DNA from 3 places in the Streptococcus fermentans genome. Region 2 is predicted to be linked to each of the others. Evidence: predicted binding sites of a transcription regulator. Region 2 holds the regulator's gene; each other region holds the start of a gene.
What was found. Region 2 encodes Rex, which represses fermentation and respiration genes when NADH is low (regulators of the CRP and FNR family bind a similar motif). Its sites were predicted from a motif close to TTGTGAANTANTTCACAA; they were not measured.

Region 1 (6,852 bases), on a different contig from region 2:
ACATTGTGAGGCAATCGTTTTACCAGATACAGTACGATATATTGGAAAAGGTGCGTTTACGATTGACAATAAGTTAAAGTATGTCCACTTTGGTAAGTCAATAGAAACAGTAGAAGATGATGTTTTCAACTCTGACAGTTCATTAGAATCAGTTGTATTCCCAGAAGGAACAAAGAGTATTGGAACATTAGTATTCTGGGGGACATCATCAATTAAATCTATTACAATTCCAGCAAGTGTAACAGAAATTACAGAATACTTCTATTTTGTGGATAACTGTAACCCAGATGTAGAAATCCATACACCTAAGGGATCAAAGGCAGAAGAAGTAGCTAAAGCAATGCAACTTAAAGTAGTAAATGACTAAAGGGGAATAGTATGAACAAAAAATTACTATCAGGCTTAGGGACTGACCCCAAAAAGTGAGAATTTAATAAAAACACCCTAGGGCTACCGTCTTCGGTATCCAACCGGAGACAGGTAGTCCAATTTTTGTTGGATTCTTTTTTCATTAGGTTCTTCATCAACACTATTTGACAAAGAGCCAAAAGAATCAGGTGATAAACCTGATTCTTTTTTTGTTTGTAAATTCTCACCGAGATTACATGATACCGAAGAAACGAGCTGCGATACCAACTACAAAGAGGGCAAGAATGATTGTGATTGGAGATACTTTTTTCTTAAGCAACCACATGCAAAGGAAAGTAAGGAGAAGTCCCATCAATCCTGGGATCAATGAGTTCAACTGTCCTTGAAGGGTTTGTGGTTGAACGCTATCCAAGCTCAATCCGCTAAGTGCTTGGCCGAGGATTCCCTTCAATTCTCCACCTGTAACAGGACCTTCTGGGAAGACGATGTAGGCACCTTCTGACAATTGTTTACCCGGAAGGTTGATAGTGAAGTTGATTGACACCCAACGTTGTACAAGAACGGCAAGGATGAACATACCAAGGATAGAAGCTCCTTTAGTGATGTCTTTCAAGATACCACCTGACATGTCTTTAGTGATTTCAGATCCAGCCTTGTAACCAAACTCTTGTGTATACCAAAGGAAAGACATACGGATTGCATTCCATCCAAAGAAGAAGAGAAGTGGTCCGACGATATTACCAGTCGCAGCAAGTGATGCACCAAGGGCACCGAGGATAGGACGTACTGTAAACCAGAAGACTGGGTCACCGATACCAGCAAGAGGTCCCATCATACCAATCTTAACACCTTGGATAGCAGCGTCATCGATATCAGTACCGTTTGCGCGTTCTTCTTCAAGTGCAAGAGTAACCCCCATGATTGGAGCAGCTACGTATGGGTGAGTGTTGAAGAACTCAAGGTGACGTTCAAGAGCAGCAGCTTGGTCTTCTTTTTTAGTGTAAAGTTTCTTGATAGCTGGGATCAAAGAGTAAGCCCAACCCAAGTTTTGCATACGTTCGTAGTTCCAAGAACCTTGAAGGAATTGTGAACGCCACCAAACTTTTTGGCGATCTGATTTTGATAATTGAATTTTTTCAGCCATGATTGTTCCCCTTTCTAGTAGTCTTCTAGGATATCACCGATTGGATCGTTAGAAGTTGCAGCTTCTCCTCCTCCGTTTCCACCTTGTTTAGAAAGGTTGAGGTAGATGAAGGCAAGGGCAACACCGATGACACCAAGGGCAATCAAAGTCAATTGAGAGATTGCTGCAAGAGCAAAACCGATAGCGAAGAATGGCCATACTTCACGAGTAGCCATCATGTTGATAACCAATGCGTAACCAACGGCAACGACCATAGCACCACCGACAGCCATACCACCTTTAAGCCATTCTGGCATAAGGTTCAATACGCTTTGAACGGCTTCAGTTGGCATTGCAAGCAAGAGTGCAGCTGGGATAGCAATACGTAGACCTTGAAGAGCGAGGGCAAAGTAGTGAGCGCGTTCAACAGCTGTAATGTTTCCTTCTTTAGCAGCAGCGTCAGCAGTGTGAACCAAACCAACTGAGATTGTACGAACAATCATAGTCAAGAAAAGTCCAGCTACGGCAAGAGGTATTGCAGTAGCAGTTGCGACTGCGATACCTTCAGTAGTAAAGTTACCACCTTTAATCATGATGATTGCAGCGGCAACAGAGGCAAGGGCAGCGTCAGGAGCAACGGCAGCACCGATGTTTGCCCAACCAAGGGCGATCATTTGAAGTGATCCACCAAGCATAACCCCTGCTTCAAGGTTACCTGTGACAAGACCGATAAGGGTACATGCGACGATTGGTTGATGGAATTGGAATTGGTCGAGGATACCTTCAAGACCTGCGAAGAAGGCAACAACTACAACCAAGATAGCAGAAATGAATGAAATATCTGACATGGTTTTATTCCTTTTCTATTTAATGTTAATTATTGAACGTTAGCTTTGCTAATCAAGTCAAACAAATCTTTTTTAGTGTCGTTTGGTACTTTACGTACATCAAATTCAACGCCAAGGTCGCGCATTTTTTCAAATGTAGCAACGTCGTCTTTGTCCATAGACAATACATTGTTGACCATTGTTTTACCAGTTGAGTGAGCCATTGATCCAACGTTAAGAGTCTTGATTGGCACACCGCCTTCGATAGCACGAAGGGCATCTTGAGGTGTTTCAAACAAGATGAGGGCGTGTGTCTCACCAAAACGAGGGTCTTTTGCGACCTCAATCAATTTTTGGATTGGAACAACGTTAGCCTTCACTCCGTTAGGAGCCGCTTGTTTGATCAATTCTTTACGAAGGTCGTCGTTAGCTACGTTATCTGAAGCAACGATGATACGGTTAGCTTTTGAATCTGGTGTCCAAGCAGTTGCGACTTGTCCATGAAGAAGACGTGTATCAAGACGTGCAAGATTGATTTTCAATTTACCGTCTCCGATAACAGTTCCTTCTGGAATAGCAGCTTGGGCTACAGGAGCAGCTGCAGCAGTTGCAACTTCCTCAGCTGGATTTAGCTCTTCTGGAAGAGCCTTGATGCCATCTTTGGCTTCTTTAATGATGTTCGCAGCGACTTTGTCTACTCCAGCATTAGCATCCATAAGGCGCTCTGTGTAGGCTTGAATCAACATCGGCAAGTTAAGTCCTGTGATGATGGCAAATTTACGCTCAGGATTTTCTCCCATTACGCGGCTAGCTTGGTTAAATGGAGATCCACTCCAAAGGTCAGCCAAGACTAGAACCTCATCTTCTGCGTCAAATGCAGCCACAGCATTGTTGAATTTGGCGTATAAATCATCTGGACCTTCGTTTGGCATAAAGGTTACAACTTGAACCTTTTCTTGTTCACCAAAGATCATAGATCCTGACTGATGAATACCCGCGGCAAATTCACCGTGGCTCGCAATAATGATTCCGATACTCATTATTGTCATTCCTCCTTATAAAATGTTTGACTTGTAGTTTAAGAAAACTTTAAGACTCCTTAAGTATAAATCGTTTTCAGAAAAAATGCAACTAATTATAATAAAGAGTGAAAAAAATCTCAAAGCCTTATCTTTACAAATATTGATATATAAACATTTTTATAAAATCGTCTATAAAATGGTAAAAAAATTTAATATAAAAAAGAGGAGGGACTAGGAAGTTTACGTCAGTAGTGCTCTTGGGCGTCTAAAAAATGCCCCAAGTCCAATTAGTTGTCGTGTCAAAATTTTATTACAAAAAAACGAGGTGGGATTTTCTGTCCCGACCTCGTTTTGGCATTTATTATTTATCTTAGTGAGTAAAGTCTAGAACCATACGACCTTGGATGGTTCCAGCAGCCATTTCATCAAAGACAGCAATGGCATCTTCGACAGGGCGTTTTTGAACGACTGGAACAACGAGACCTTCTGCACCAAATTGGAAGGCTTCTTCCAAATCTTTACGTGTTCCAACAAGGGAACCGATGACTTGGATACCGTCAAGAACTGTTTTGACGATGCTAAGGTCCATCATTTCGGATGGGAGACCAACAGCAACTACTCGACCTCCTGCACGAACAGAATCAACTGCTTGGTTAAAGGCAACTTTTGATACAGCTGTTACGACAGCTGAGTGAGCACCACCGTTTGTCTTTTCTTTGATAAGGCCTGGGACATCTTCGACTTCAAGACCGTTAATCACGATATCTGCACCAACTTCTTTAGCTAGGGCAAGTTTATCGTTGTTAATATCTACTGCGATAACGTGAGCGTTGAATACTTTTTTAGCGTATTGGACAGCCAAGTTACCAAGACCTCCAGCACCATAGAGGACAACACATTGGCCTGGCTCAACTTTTGCTTCTTTGATAGCCTTGTAGGTGGTGACACCGGCACAAGTGATTGAAGAAGCTTGGGCTGGATCGAGACCTTCTGGAACTTTAACGGCATAATCTGCAGTTACGATACATTGTTCTGCCATACCACCATCAACTGAGTAGCCAGCATTTTTTACTGAACGGCAAAGAGTTTCGCGTCCAGTTGTACAGTATTCACACATACCACAGCCTTCAAAGAACCAAGCTACGCTGACGCGGTCGCCAACTTTTAGGCTCTTAACATCAGGAGCGATTTCTTTTACGATACCAATCCCTTCGTGACCGAGAACACGTCCTGGAACTTTTCCAAAGTCACCATGGGCAACGTGGAGGTCTGTGTGGCAAACACCACAGTACTCAACTTCAACAAGTGCTTCGCCAGTTTCGAGCGGACGGAGCACTTTTTCTTCAATAGCAACACCAGTGCTTTCTGGATTTACAACAACAGCTTTCATAGCTATCCTCCTTGGTTAGTAGTTGAGGTGCAGAGGAAAAGGGGCTTACCTTAAATCGTGATTCAAGTGAAGTCAAATTTGAACTGCCCTCTTATTTACTTATATGTGAAGTATATCACGATATTTACTATAGTACAATGGTTTTGAGGTAAAAAACCATGTAATCGCTTAACTGGTTGATAAGACTGTGAAAATTGAACAAGTAAGATTGATGCATTGGCGAGTAAATACCTATAAACGCTAGAAAAGTTGACTTTATATCGCCTCTTTAAGGTTTTCAGCAAATTTTCTGAGTTTCTTCTCGAGGGGATTTTGGTATAATATAGAAAGCAATTGATCTTTCTAGTAAGAGAATTTAGAGTGAGAGGTATCTATGTCCCCTTCTATTCAGTTATTAAAAAACCGTTATTTAAAAAATATAAAAGAAAATCCAGATCTCTATATTGGGATTGAGTTGGAGTTTCCTATCGTTCATGTAAATGGGCAAGCGACAGATATTGAAGTCAGTAAGGACTTGATGCGCTTTTTGGTGAATGCTCTCAATCTGGAAGTTGAAAAAGAGGACCAGGAAGGAAATCCGATTCAACTTGTAGAACCAAAAAGTCAGGATCGGATTCTGTTTGAGGTTTCCTACACGACCTTGGAGTTTGCCTTTGGCAGAGCCCAGAAAATCCAAGAGGTCCAAGGACGTTTTGAGACTTATATGAAGGTCATCCAAGAAAAGTTAGGCGAAAAGGATCATGCTATCCAGGGGTGGGGGATTCATCCAAACTGGAATCAGAATGACAATCAACCTGTGGCTTATCCACGTTACCAGATGTTGATGGATTACCTACATATGGGAAATCGCCAAGAGAGAGCTAATTTGCATGACTTCCCACAATATGGAGCCTTTATCTGTGGGAGTCAAGTTCAGTTGGATGTATCGACTGCTAACTACCTACGTGTCATCAATGCTTTCACTCAGATTGAGGCAGCCAAAGCTTTCTTATTTGCCAATTCTGAGTTTTCGGGAGCAGACTGGGATACTCAGATTTCACGAGATATCTTTTGGGAAGAATCCATGCATGGGATTTATCCAGAGAATGTCGGTGTCAATGCAAAACTCTTCAAAGATGAGGATGATTTCTTTGATTATCTCGACCACTCTGCGATTTTTACAGCAGAACGAGATGGGGAAACCTACTATTTTTCTCCGATTCGAGCTAGAGATTACCTAGCTACTGAGGAAGTTTCGGCCTATACTCTAAATGGAAAAGAAACTCTGCTTGTTCCTCATGAGAACGATTTTCAAACGCACCGTAGTTACCAATATCAAGACCTAACAACTCGAGGGACGGTTGAATTCCGTAGTGTTTGTACGCAACCTCTAGACCGAACCTTTGCTTCGGCAGCCTTTCATCTAGGTTTGTTGGTAAATCTAGACAAGCTTGAAACTTACCTAGAGACAGCTCCTTTCTTTGAGCACTTTGGTCGTGACTACAAGTCATTGAGACGCCAGTTTTCTCAGAAACAGCTTTTAGATGAGGAGACAGCTGGAATTGTTCAATTCTCAAAAGATTTGCTAGCTATAGCAGAGCAAGGTCTTGAAATGAGAGGTCAGCAAGAAACAACCTATTTAGAGCCTTTGAAAGAAAAATTGACTCTATAATTTTCTTATAAAGGAAGAATTTTCTGAAAAATCATGTTATAATGAATAAGACTATAGATAAAGGATAGAGATTTATGACATTAGTTTATCAATCAACGCGTGATGCGAAAAATACAGTAACAGCCAGCCAAGCGATTTTGCAAGGTTTGGCAACAGATGGAGGCTTATTTACTCCAGTTAGCTATCCAAAGGTAGATTTGGATTTTGAAACATTAAAGGACGCTTCATACCAGGAAGTAGCTAAGCTTGTCTTGTCAGCCTTCTTGGATGACTTTACAGATGAAGAGTTAGACCACTGTATCACCAATGCCTATGACAGTAAGTTTGATACTCCCACTATTGCTCCACTTGTGAAACTAAATGGCCAATACAACTTGGAACTTTTCCACGGTTCAACCATTGCCTTCAAAGACATGGCCTTGTCTATCTTGCCATACTTTATGACAACGGCAGCTAAGAAACATGGCTTG
Region 2 (6,852 bases):
GTTCAAAATGCTGAGAAAATCGTTGATTTCCTTGTAAACCATCCAAAGGTTGAAAAAGTCAACTATCCAAAACTTCCAGATAGTCCTTACCATGCCTTGGCTGAAAAATACTTACCAAAAGGTGTTGGTTCAATCTTTACTTTCCACGTTAAAGGTGGAGAAGCAGAAGCTCGTAAGGTGATTGACAACTTGGAAATCTTTTCAAACTTAGCCAATGTAGCAGATGCTAAATCATTGGTCGTTCATCCCGCGACTACAACACATGCTCAGTTGTCAGACTCTGATCTAGAAGCAGCAGGAGTAACTAAAAATCAAATCCGTCTCTCAATCGGTCTTGAAAATGTCGATGATTTGATTGAAGATTTGCGACTAGCGCTTGAAAAAATCTAAAAATAACTAGTTTTTATTGAATTAAGCATCCTTCTCACGAATAATAAAGTGAGGAGGATTTTTATGTACAGTATTTCATTTCAAGAAGATTCGCTCTTGCCAAGGGAACGCTTGGTGACAGAAGGAGTAGAGAGTTTGAGCAATCAGGAATTACTAGCCATTTTATTACGAACAGGAACTCGTCAATCTACCGTTTTTGAAATTGCACAGAAAGTATTGTCTCAATTGAACAGTTTAACTGAGTTAAAAAAAATGACCTTGCAAGAACTGCAGAGTTTATCAGGAATCGGGAGAGTAAAAGCTATTGAATTGCAAGCTATGATTGAGCTTGGAAGTCGTATTCACAAACATGAAACCATTGAGGCAGAGAGCATTCTGAGTAGTCAAAGACTGGCTAAAAAGATGCAACAAGAATTGGGAGATAAAAAACAAGAGCACCTAGTGGCGCTCTATCTGAATACACAAAATCAAATTATTCATCAGCAAACCATTTTTATTGGATCTGCTACTAGAAGTATTGCGGAACCAAGGGAAATTCTCCACTATGCCTTAAAGCATATGGCAACATCCGTGATTCTGGTTCATAATCATCCATCTGGTGCTGTTATGCCAAGTAGAAATGATGACCATGTTACGAAACTTGTTAAAGAAGCCTGCGAATTAATGGGTTTGGTCTTATTGGACCATCTCATTGTTTCACATTCCGATTATTTTAGTTACCGTGAGAAGACGGATCTGATTTAAAAAACCTGTATCATGTACAGGTTTTACAATTCATTGACGACATAGTCGAAAAGTGTTTTATCTTTGGGGCGATTTTCAAAAAGAAATTCCGGATGCCATTGAACACCGAGGTAAGGGAAACCATCAGTCGTTGTTACAGCCTCGATAATTCCATCTTTAGGATCATGAGCGACAACCTTTAGATTTGGAGCAAGGTCTTTAATGCTCTGATGATGGAAAGAGTTGATATGAGAGATTTCTCCATAGATTTCTCGAAGAATAGTATCAGGCTCGGTGACTAAACGTTGAGTTGTATACTCGGCTGAAGTATCCTGCCAATGATCTTCAATATCTTGATAAAGAGTTCCTCCCATGGCTACATTAAAGAGTTGAGTACCACGGCAGACAGAAAAAATCGGTTTCTTCTGTTTAATGGCTTCTTTTAAAAGAGCTAGCTCAAAAATATCTCTTTGAAGGTGGTAGTCATCGCTATCGATCGTTTTAGGTTCACCGTAGAACTTTGGATCGACATTTTGTCCACCAGTTAAAATGAGTTTATCAATCAAGCCAATGTAGTAACTGGCCATTTCTTGATCACCAATTGGTAGGATAATGGGAATTCCCCCAGCTTCCTTGACTCCTTCAACAAAGCCCTTTGCAGCATAGCTCATCATCAGCTCATCATCAGGATGAGCTTTTTCGTTTCCTGTAATCCCAATAACTGGTTTTTTCATAAATGCTTTCGCTTTCTAATCCTCTTTTCTCATGAAATAGAGGAGAGTTTGCAATTCACTAGTTAAATCCACATATTGAGCCACCACATCTTTTGGTAGTTGGAGATGAACGGGTGAAAAGCTTAAAATTCCTTTAATACCTGCTTCGACAAGGAGATTAGCTACTTCTTGTGATTTGACACTCGGAACAGTTAAGATTGCAGTTTTTACATCTGCATTTTTTATTTTATCCTTGATTTGGGAAATACCATAAATTGGAATTCCATCGGGCGTTTTCGTCCCAACTTCAGGATGGTCATCCAAATCAAAAGCCATAATAATTTTCATTTTGTTTCGTTCATGGAAACGGTAGTGAAGGAGAGCGTGCCCCATATTACCAATCCCCACTAACATAACATTCGTAATAGAATTATCATTTAGAAGATCAGCAAAAAACGTCATTAGTTTTTTGACATCGTAGCCAAATCCACGACGACCAAGTTCACCAAAGTAGGAAAAATCTCGTCTAACCGTAGCGGAATCAATACCAATGGCCTCGGCAATTTGTTTTGAGTTGGCTCTTTCAATCTTTTCTGCATGAAATCTTTTAAAGATACGATAATAAAGAGAAAGTCTCTTTGCTGTTGCTTTTGGAATAGCAGACTGTTTTTCTTTCACAAAATCACAACCTTTCTAAATACTATTTTATAGAAAGATTGTGAAAAAATCAACAAAAACAAGAAAAAACTAAGAAAATCTTAGTTTATCTTTGTAAAATCATAGTGAAATAGAAAACGATAGAGATCTCCCAGAAGACCTTGATAGATTTCTTCTCCCTTATAGGTAAGAGAAGTAATGACGGTCGTATCTGGAAGAGTCACACATCCTGAAAGTGACAGCATGAGTGCTTCGTAATCTTCGTATTCTAAAAGGCGATCGACTTGATAGGCATCCTTATAGTTTAATCGAAACATAGGGTCCCCCTATCTTTCACTTTTAGTGAAGACACCACGCTCAACAAGACTGTCCATCAAGAAGTAGAATTTCTCTTGGTGGATATGAGTTTCTTCTGACTTAAAGATATCAACCAAACGTAGACCAAATTTATCAGTGATGTTGATTTTGGCACCAGTTAAGTCTTTGTTGATGATAATCTTAAGTTGGAAACCTTCCCCACTATTTGGAACCTTCTCAAGAAGGCGTGTTAGTTCATAGTTACCAACCTTTGTTTCAAAAAAAGTGTTATCTTTTAGAGTAAACTTTTTGACAGTTGGACTGATTGTGTAATCGTAACGGCAATTTTTGAGACTAATAGTTTTTTCGAATGCCATTGAGTTATCCTCCAATGATTTCTTTTAGAGTTTGTGCGAGGGTGATCATTTCTTGCTCTGTGTTTTGAGGTGAAATGCTGACGCGAACGGATTCGTGTAAGCGAGGAGAGTCTTCTCCGTAGAAAGCCTGAAGAACATGACTAACCTGAACGACACCTGCAGTACAAGCAGAACCAGTTGAAATAGAAATCCCTTTAAGATCCAGACGAAGGAGTAGTAGATCATTACGTTGACCTGGAAATCCAATATTAAGGACATAAGGTAGCTGGTCTTTCCCTTGATTGAGGTAATAGTCTGTCTCAGCCATTTCCTTTAAGAAGGTGTCTTTTAGTTGTTGAACCTTTTTAAAGTTTTGTGCTTGGTTTTCAAGATCATCTTTTAGAGCTGCTACCATTCCTACAATGGCAGGAAGATTTTCTGTTCCTGCTCTTTTTTTCTGCTCTTGATCACCACCATGAAGGTAGGAATCAAAATCTGTAGATGCAGCATAGAGAAAACCAACTCCTTTTGGACCATAAAATTTGTGTGCAGAAGCACTGAGAAAATCAATTCCCAATTTTTCAGGAAGAATTTCTAATTTACCGACTGCCTGAACTGCATCGACATGATAGACGGCTGGATGATTTTTTAGAACCGCACCAATTTCAGCAATAGGTAATAGTGTACCAGTTTCATTATTGGCAAACATAGTAGAAACAAGAACGGTATCTTCACGAAGTGCATTTTTAACTTGGTCTGCAGTGATTTCTTGATGTTCAGGCTGTAAAATAGTCACTTCAAAACCGAAATTTTCAACCAAGTATTTGATGGGTTCTAGAACAGCATGGTGCTCAATCGCAGTAGTGATAATGTGCTTTCCATGATTTTGATGGCGAAGGCAGTAACCAATGATAGCAGTATTATTGCTTTCAGTGCCACCAGTGGTAAAGAATATATGTTGTGGCTTTGTTCCTAGTAAACTTGCTAGTTCTTGACGAGCTTCTCGTAATAGTTTACCTGCTTGACGCCCATGGCCGTGAATACTAGAAGGATTGCCATAAGTTTCTTGCATGACTTGAGTCATTGCTGAGATAGCTGCTGAAGACATGGGAGTCGTTGCAGCATTATCCAAATAAATCAAAAATTCACCTAATTTCTATTTAAATAGTGGACTAACTGGTTTTCTTTCGTGAATACGAACCATTGCATCACCAATCAATTCGCTAGCAGTGATGTATTGTACGTTTTTAGGTTTTTTACTTTCTGTCAAAACAGAATCTGTAACCAAGATTTCCTTGATATTTGTTGCATCCAACAACTCTGCAGCACCGTTAACGAAAAGTCCATGACTTGAAACTGCATAGATTTCAGTTGCTCCGTCGCGCTCTAGGATTTTAGCGGCTTCAGAGAAGGTACGACCAGTGTTAAGAATGTCATCAATCAAGATTGCCTTCTTACCTTCAACATCACCGATAATGTAACCTTGACTGCGTTCAGAATCATCTTGTGCATAATCAATGATTGCAATTGGTGCATCCAAATATTCTGCGAGACTACGAGCACGTTTTACACCCGAGTTTTTAGGACTAACAACAACAACATCTGAACCAGTCAAACCTTTATCGCAGTAGTGTTTTGCAAAAAGTGGAATTGTATAGAGGTTATCTACAGGAATGTCAAAGAAACCTTGAACCTGAACAGCATGAAGATCAAGAGTCAATACACGACTAACTCCGGCTTTTACCAACATATTAGCAACAAGTTTAGCTGTAAGTGGCTCGCGAGAAGAAGCGATACGGTCTTGGCGAGCGTAGCCGAAGTATGGAAGTACAACGTTAATGGTATTAGCACTAGCACGAACACAAGCATCAACCATAATCAAGAGTTCCATCAAGTGGTTATTTACTGGATAACTAGTTGATTGGATGATATAAACATCGTATCCACGAACACTTTCTTCAATGTTAACTTGGATTTCACCATCTGAAAATTGACGTGAAGATACTTTTCCAAGTGGAACACCCGCAGCATCTGCGATTCTTTGAGCAATTTCCTGGTTGGAAGATAGTGCGAAAAGTTTCATGTTTTTTGTATCTGACATTGATAAACCGTCCTCTTTAAACTAAGTGAATCGGTGTTGTGGAACACTTTTAGTGATAAGTGTTCGCTACAACAGATTCTATTATTTTTCATCCCTTTTATTTTATCAAAAAAAGAAGATTATTTCAGTATTTTTTCATATTTTCTATAAAACGAACCAATTTTGAAGGAGCTTTTTTGTAATGGATTTCATTGACTTGTAAAAATTCTTGAAAATCAAGGCTACCTTGCTTACCATCTTCTACTTCTAATTCAAGTTCATAGTCAACAATATCGAAGTAGTGACTTTGATCAAGAGCCATAAGTCCGATAGGAGTTTCCTTTTCATAACGAATCGTTGTTAAGCAACCTAAAACTGTCCAATCACTTGGTGATATACCGCGGGACAGGAGTTCGTCAAGAATCATTCCTTGAGGAAGTTTACATTCTTTCAGACAATGGTTGGCCCCTTCAAGACTGATAGCTTGATTATACTCCATATTTCCAACTGCTTGAGGAATTTTTATGGTCAACTCAGCGCTATTTTCAAAAGTACGAATGCGCATGACAATTTTGTGTTGACGAAGGTAAAAATCAGGCGTGTCTAGGTAGTAATTTTTTTGTGTAACTGGTGTGACTTCTAAAAATTGAGCTTGCAATCGGTTATATTCTTCTTCACTAAGAAGTGTTTTCATTTCAATTTCTAAATGTTTCATTTTTTTTACTTTTTCCTTATCTTTGAAAGCGATTGTATGGTATAATAAGCATTGTATTTATTGTATAAGATTTTTCCTAGAAAATCAAAAACTAGATAAATCGAAGTGTATAGAGAATTGGATGAAAAAGATATATGATTACAGAATGGGAAGAATTTTTAGATCCTTACATTCAGGCTGTCGGAGAGCTGAAGATAAAACTCCGAGGTATTCGAAAACAATACCGCAAACAAAATAAACATTCTCCAATTGAGTTTGTAACTGGTCGAGTCAAACCGATCGAAAGTATAAAAGAAAAAATGGCTCGTCGAGGGATTGGATACGATACGTTGGAACAGGACTTGCAAGATATTGCAGGTTTACGCGTCATGGTTCAATTTGTAGATGACGTGAGCGAGGTTGTTGCCATCCTTCGTAAGAGGCAAGACATGAGAGTGGTACAAGAACGTGACTACATTACTCATCGAAAGGCTTCAGGCTATCGTTCTTACCATTTGATTATTGAGTATACAGTTGATACGATCAATGGGGCAAGAACGATTCTGGTGGAGATTCAGATTCGTACTTTGGCTATGAATTTCTGGGCTACCATCGAGCATTCTCTCAATTATAAATATCAAGGGGATTTTCCAGAAGAAATTAAGAAACGCTTGGAAATCACAGCAAGAATCTCTCACCAATTGGATGAAGAAATGAGTAAAATTCGTGATGATATCCAGGAAGCACAGGCGCTCTTTGATCCATTGCATAGAAAGTTAAATGACGGGGTAGGTAATAGTGACGATACCGATGAAGAATACAGGTAAACGAATTGATCTAATCGCTAATCGCAAACCTCAAAGTCAACGAGTCTTATATGAATTAAGAGATCGATTAAAAAAGAATAACTTTATATTAAATGATAAACATCCCGATATCGTG
Region 3 (6,852 bases), on a different contig from region 2:
GAAAGCACGCATGATCTCAGTACCACGTTCAACTGTAGTGATATCTGGATCTGGTTCTACATCTGCAAAGATTTGGTAAACAACCTTATTGCGACGAAGGTCAAGTTGTTCGATGATACGATCAAGGAAGCCAAGCTCTACCATAGCGTGGTCAGTAACGATCATGACACGCTCAACATCACGACATTTTTGAAGGTATTGAATTGAATCACGTTCAAAGTATGTTTTTGAAGGAAGTTTCATCCATTGCATGTTATTTCTCCGTCTTCCGACTTTTTTGATATTCAAGAGGTTAATGGCGCTAACGTTATCCCCAACTGAGTTACGTCCGTAAGAACCACATCCGAGTGTCAATGATGGCAAGAAGGCATTATAAACATCCCCGATACCACCGAAAGTAGAAGGTGAGTTACAGATAACACGAATAGCTTTAACAGCTTTACCAAATTCTTTAGTCAATTCTTCATCAGCTGTATGGATGGCTGCTGAGTGTCCAAGACCGTTAAATTCAACCATTTGACGAGCTTTAGCAATACCATCTTCACGGCTTTCAGATTTCAAAACTGCGATAACTGGCGACAATTTTTCACGAGTCAATGGCTCGTTTTCACCAACTTCTTTACATTCTGCGGCAAGAATGTTTGTTCCTTCAGGAACAGTAAATCCTGCTTGTTCTGCAATCCAAGTTGCTGGTTTCCCAACGATGTCAGCGTTCAATTTTGCACCAGCACAGTTTTTGCTGTTTGCTTTCACGCCGAAGCAGAACTCTTCAAGAAGAGCTTTTTCTTTTTTGTTTACAAAGTAAGTGTGATAAGATTTGAACTCTGCTACAAATTCATCGTAAATTTCTTTATCAATGATAACCGCTTGTTCAGATGCACAGACCATACCATTGTCAAATGATTTAGACATTACGATATCGTGAGCAGCTTGGCGGATGTTAGCTGATTTTTCAACATAAGCTGGAACGTTTCCGGCACCTACCCCAAGAGCTGGTTTACCACATGAGTATGCAGCTTTAACCATGGCATTACCACCTGTTGCAAGGATTGTTGCAATACCTTCGTGGTTCATCAATGCACTAGTTGCTTCCATAGATGGTTCAGTAATCCACTGTACACAGTTTTCAGGAGCACCTGCTTTAATCGCTGCATCACGAACGATTTGAGCTGCGTGAGCTGATGATTCTTGAGCTGATGGGTGGAATGCAAAGACAATAGGATTACGAGTCTTCAATGAAATCAACGCTTTAAAGATTGCTGTTGAAGTTGGGTTAGTTGTTGGAGTGATACCACAAACAACACCAACTGGTTCAGCGATAAGAGTCAATCCTGTTACATCATCTTCTTCGATAACACCAACTGTTTTAGTGTGGCGCATGTTATTTACCACGTGCTCACAAGCAAATAGGTTTTTAGTTGCTTTATCTTCAAATACTCCACGTCCTGTTTCTTCAAAGGCATGTAAAGCCAATTCTCCGTGAGCATCAAGTGCAGCAACTGAAGCTTTTGCTACGATATAATCGACTTGATCTTGATCAAGTTTACGCATTTCTTCAAGGGCAACTAAAGCTTTTTGCACCAAACCATCGACATGCTTTTCGGCAGCGAGTTTCTTTTCTTCTGGTGTTACAGTTTTTTTATCAGCCATATTTTCCTCCATAGCTTTCAAGGATCACAAGTCCTTTGTTAATTTTTTCACAAGATTATTATAACTCTTTTTTAAACGTTTGTAAACAGTTTCATAGACATTTCACAAACTTTTTTTATTTGTTTGTGAAAACAATTTCAAATATACCCACACATGCACTTTTTCACTTAAAGTTTGTGAATTATTCCATAAAAGTTTTATTTTTCACAAACTTAGTTGTAAAAGAGTCTTGTAAGCCGTTTTTATTTCCATGTAAGCGCTTTCTGTCGGTCTGGAAGAATACCTCCTTCTAGGAGGAGGTTATTGTGCTTGTTGAAATAAACCTTGTTTGAAGTCCCCTTCATAGACTACTTCTTGTTCGGTAGTCAGTTTTCCTTTTCCTTCAGCTTGGCCATTTACAAAGTCTCCCTCATATACCCAACCTGCTTTAGCTTGGTAGGTACCTTTACCATTGAAGGCACCATTGTTAAATTCTCCAGTATAGGTATCACCGTTTGAGAAGGTAACAGTGCCCTGACCATTCATCTTACCACGAACTAGGCTCCCGTCATAAATAATAGCATCGTTATCAAGCTTAAGAACGCCCTGTTTTGGAAGATTGGTCAGAAATACGAGACCTGCACAGACAACAATGACGATTACTGTCGCAATTTCTAAACGGGGACGTGTTAAATAGACACTATATTTTTCATAGAGTTGTTTTAAATTTTCCATGTTCACTCTCATTTTCTAAGCGACTTAACCAAGCCTGGCAACCAGTTAAAACTCGGTCATAAGTTTCTTCAAAATCACCTGTATACCAGGGATCTGGAACGCTTTCAGATGCAAAAGGCTGTATCTTGTATTGTTGTTCTTGTGGACACATCTGACGCAAATCAGCGAGATTAGACTCATCCATCCCAATGATATAGTCAAAATACTCAAAATCTTTTTTAGAAATTTGTTGGGAAGTTTTTGAAGTATCATAAGGAACGCCATGACTTCGAAAGATGCCTTGCGTTCCTTTGTGGATTGGATTACCGTGTTCCCAGGAAGAAGTCGCACGACTTTGAATCTCATATTTATCGGTCAGGGATTTCATTACAAATTCCGCCATAGGACTACGACAAATATTGCCAAGACAGACAAAGACAACTTTTTTCATCATTGTTCCTCTCATTTATAGAAAAACGGGAATGCATTCCACCCCGTTTTATTCTTCAATAGCACTGCCTTCTTCGATAACTGCACCTTCAGGTGTGACAGCTTCTTTGACTGGCAAAACTGTTCTAATTGCACCTAATTCGAAAGTCAAGTATACTCCGTCTACATCAAGTACAATCGTTTTGTTTTCAGTATCAACTTCGTCGACTGTACCGTAGAGACCACCGATAGTGATTACTTCGTAGCCTTTTTGAAGTTTGTTGAGGCTCTCCATACGTTTTTCAGCTTGTTTCTTTTGAGAACGTTGCATGAAAAACATCAAGCCAAACATCAAAACAAGCATAATCAAGAATGTTAAATTCCCACCCATTATTTTTTCTCCTTTGTAATTCAGATAAAACTACTATATCAAATTTCACTTGTTTTTACAAGATTGCACCTTGATTTTAGGTCAATAAAAAACCAGAGCAAATGCCCTGATTTTTCTTATTTCAAATTGTTTACAAGTTCTACTAAGTTTTCAACTGTAAACCCATACGCTGCTAAAACTTTTGGCGCTGGCGCAGACGCTCCAAAGGTATCAATACCAAGAACTGCTCCATCAAGACCAACGTATTTATACCAGTTTTGAGTTGCTCCCATTTCAACTGCTACACGACGACGAACTGCATTTGGTAAAATCTCTTCTTTGTATGCTGCATCTTGTGCATCAAATACATCTGTAGATGGCATGCTGACTACGCGAACTTTTCCACCTTGGCTTGCCAATTCTTTAGCGGCTGCAACAGCGAGATTAACCTCTGAACCAGTCGCAATCAAGATAGTGTCGAAGTCTGCTGCATTTTCATAAACGACATAAGCACCTTTCGCAACCTTGTCAAAGTCTGTTCCTTCCTCAACAGTCAAGTTTTGACGAGTCAAGACAAGAACAGTCGGTGTTTTCTCGCTCTTCACTGCTTGATACCAAGCTGCTTGTGTTTCACGTGCATCAGCAGGACGGAAAACATTAAGGTTTGGAATCGCACGAAGACCTGCCAAGTGCTCAATTGGTTCATGAGTTGGACCATCTTCACCAACTGCGATTGAATCGTGAGTGAAGACATAAGTAACCGGAAGACCTTGTAAAGCTGACAATCGAACCGCTGCCTTAAGGTAGTCTGAGAATACGAAGAATGTTCCTCCGTAAACACGAAGTCCACCGTGAAGAGCCATTCCGTTCAAGACCGTTCCCATTGCAAATTCACGAACACCAAATTGGATGTTACGATTTAAGCGATTTGCATCATCTTGAAGCCCATCAGTTTTGATGTAAGTCATGTTTGAATGAGCAAGGTCAGCTGATCCACCAAGGAAGGTTGGCAATTTAGCAGCCACAACATTCAAGGCATCCTGACTTGAGTTACGAGTTGCTTGAGAGAAGCCATTTTCTAAAGCTGGGAAGTCTTCTGGAGTCACCTCAACTGGATCGCGTCCTTCGATAATTGCTTCCACTTCTGCAGCCAGTTCTGGGTGAGCTTCTTTATAATCTGCGACTAGTTTTGTCCATGCTTCATAGGCTGATGCGCCACGGTCTGCAACATTTTCTTTGAAATCAGCATAAACTTGTTCTGGGATTTCAAATGGCTCATAGTTCCAACCAAGTGCCTGGCGTGTTGCCGCAGTTTCATCCGCGCCAAGAGGGGCACCGTGTACGGCATTAGTCCCTTGTTTATTTGGAGAACCATAACCAATAACAGTTTTCACTTCAATCAAAGATGGTTTTCCTGAAGCCTTAGCTTCTTCAATAGCAGCATGAATAGCTTCTAAGTCTGTTCCATCTTCTACCAAAGCTGTATGCCAACCATAAGCATTGTAACGATCGCGGACACTTTCTGTGAAAGAATCTTTTGTCTCACCATCCAAGTTGATATCATTTGAATCATAAAGAACAACCAACTTGTCAAGCTTTTGCAAGCCTGCATAAGAAGCAGCTTCACTTGAGACACCTTCCATCAAGTCACCATCTCCACAAATAACGTAAGTGTAGTGGTCAAAGATGTTATAACCTTCACGGTTGTACTTAGCTGCAAGGAAACGTTCTGCTTGTGCAAAACCTGTCGCAGTCGCAATCCCTTGTCCTAGAGGACCTGTTGTTGCATCAACTCCTGCTGTATGACCAAATTCTGGGTGACCTGGTGTTTTAGAACCCCATTGACGGAAGCTCTTCACTTCATCCATGCTCACATCTTCAAATCCTGAAAGGTGAAGAAGGGCATAAAGAAGCATTGATCCGTGACCAGCTGAAAGAATGAAACGGTCGCGGTTAATCCAGTTTGGTTGAGCTGGATTGATACGAAGTTCTTTAGTGAATAGGCTGTATGCCATCGGTGCAGCTCCCATAACCACCCCTGGGTGACCTGAGTTGGCTTTATTGATAGCGTCAATACCTAGAAAACGAATCGCATTAACAGATAGATTTGACATAGAATTTCCTTTCTCTTTGAGGTGATAGGTCTATCACATATTCTATTTGTACTATTATATGAAAATTATCCGTATCGTGCAACATACGGATAACCTCCAGAAAAAATTTTTATATTAAAGCAAGGCTTTGAATTGGATATTTGAGTCTTGTTCGAAGCAGTCATCAAAACCACGTGGGTGATGATATTCTATTAAGTGTTGGTCTTGAGGATAAGTGTATTTACCACCAACTTCCCAGATAAATGGATGGAAATCGTATTGCAAGCGATCTTTTCTCATTTTCCAAAGTTCTAGGATTTCATTCGTAGAAGCCATGAAGTTAGACCAGATATCATAGTGAACTGGAATAATGACTTTTGCACGAAGATTTTCTGCCATGCGAAGTAGGTCGATAGAGGTCATTTTATCTTGGATACCAACTGGATTTTCACCATAGTTATTCAAAGCAACATCAATTTTGAAGTCTTTACCATGTTTCGCAAAGTAGTTTGAGAAGTGAGAATCCGCACCATGATAAATGGTTCCACCTGGTGTTTCAAAGACATAGTTAACAGCCTTTTGAGCCATTTCTTCATCTGTAACAGCTAAACCAGCAAGTTCGCCACCTGTCTCATCAGCACCGTTCACTGGTAGCGTGACCAAGCAAGTACGGTCAAATGATTCTACTGCATGAATCTTCATGTCTTTTAGTTCAATAGTATCACCTGGTTTGACAACAATGATGCGTTCTTTTGGAACACCCCATCCTTCCCAGATTCGTCCACAATGGTAAGGGCCGATAAACTTAACATGTTCTAACTTAGGATTATTGAGAATTGCTGCAGCTGTGTATGGGTCGATATGGTCGCTGTGGAAGTGTGAAACCAAGTAGTAATCTAGTTCGTTAATTGCAAATGGATCAATAACCATTGGCTGAACTCGCAAGTTTGGTTGCAACTTACGAACACCTGCCATATTTGCCATTTGGTGTCCGCGAACCATATCTTTCACTTTTTTAGTTGATTTTCCACGGTTTGACCAAAGGTCCATGACAACGTTAGCACCACCTGGTGTTTTAATCCAAGTACCACAGTTGCCTAGCCACCACATGGCAAAGTTGCCTTCAGGAACGACCTCTTCTTCGATTTCTTCGTTCAACCATGTTCCCCACTCTGGGAAAGTAGCTAAAATCCATGATTCTCTTGTAATTTCTTTTACGTTTGGCATTTGAAATCCTCCATATTTTGTTCAAGTATTTATTTCATACTTAGTATAACACCGACCGATATATTAAAAAAGACCAAGAAAAACACAGGCTTGTGTTCATCATTGGACTGTGATGTTTATGATTCATCTAAAAAAGCTTGGATGACTAATTCTTGGTTGATTAAAAGTTGAATTTCTTCTTGTAATTTTGCTGCAGCGTGTTTATCAGATATATAGGTAGCAATAATTGTTAAGAGATTATCCTTGAAGGTTCGACCATCTTTTCGAAGAACCTTATTTTTCATAAAGTCTGTTATGCGTAAAATATCTTCTGCCTCAAGTATAGGGTTTACCTTTAGCACTGGGAAGCGACTCTCAAGCTCATCGTTTGTTGTAATAAGTAAATCAACC

Region 1: a site for Rex is predicted at 4,835-4,852, ahead of adhP (alcohol dehydrogenase AdhP). Genes of this name have one in related genera too.
Region 3: a site for Rex is predicted at 1,686-1,703, ahead of adhE (bifunctional acetaldehyde-CoA/alcohol dehydrogenase). Genes of this name have one in related genera too.

Annotation. Positions count from the first base shown of each region.
Region 1 is NZ_JBFNFG010000009.1:643-7,494, forward strand. It holds gene AB2B50_RS07990 (leucine-rich repeat domain-containing protein) at 1-367, shown strand, start outside; gene AB2B50_RS07995 (PTS system mannose/fructose/sorbose family transporter subunit IID) at 602-1,513, opposite strand; gene AB2B50_RS08000 (PTS mannose/fructose/sorbose transporter subunit IIC) at 1,528-2,340, opposite strand; gene AB2B50_RS08005 (PTS sugar transporter subunit IIB) at 2,370-3,359, opposite strand; gene adhP (alcohol dehydrogenase AdhP) at 3,712-4,731, opposite strand; gene AB2B50_RS08015 (gamma-glutamylcysteine synthetase) at 5,105-6,382, shown strand; gene thrC (threonine synthase) at 6,457-6,852, shown strand, end outside.
Region 2 is NZ_JBFNFG010000002.1:216,338-223,189, reverse strand. It holds gene AB2B50_RS03430 (O-acetylhomoserine aminocarboxypropyltransferase/cysteine synthase family protein) at 1-390, shown strand, start outside; gene radC (RadC family protein) at 454-1,134, shown strand; gene AB2B50_RS03420 (gamma-glutamyl-gamma-aminobutyrate hydrolase family protein) at 1,158-1,847, opposite strand; gene AB2B50_RS03415 (redox-sensing transcriptional repressor Rex) at 1,863-2,504, opposite strand; gene AB2B50_RS03410 (DUF4649 family protein) at 2,585-2,800, opposite strand; gene AB2B50_RS03405 (DUF1831 domain-containing protein) at 2,810-3,157, opposite strand; gene AB2B50_RS03400 (cysteine desulfurase family protein) at 3,162-4,277, opposite strand; gene AB2B50_RS03395 (ribose-phosphate diphosphokinase) at 4,293-5,237, opposite strand; gene AB2B50_RS03390 (CYTH domain-containing protein) at 5,362-5,931, opposite strand; gene AB2B50_RS03385 (GTP diphosphokinase) at 6,066-6,737, shown strand; gene AB2B50_RS03380 (NAD kinase) at 6,721-6,852, shown strand, end outside.
Region 3 is NZ_JBFNFG010000005.1:136,206-143,057, reverse strand. It holds gene adhE (bifunctional acetaldehyde-CoA/alcohol dehydrogenase) at 1-1,650, opposite strand, end outside; gene AB2B50_RS06395 (MORN repeat-containing protein) at 1,951-2,364, opposite strand; gene AB2B50_RS06390 (low molecular weight protein-tyrosine-phosphatase) at 2,339-2,794, opposite strand; gene yajC (preprotein translocase subunit YajC) at 2,843-3,163, opposite strand; gene tkt (transketolase) at 3,280-5,256, opposite strand; gene ulaG (L-ascorbate 6-phosphate lactonase) at 5,371-6,462, opposite strand; gene AB2B50_RS06370 (BglG family transcription antiterminator) at 6,579-6,852, opposite strand, start outside.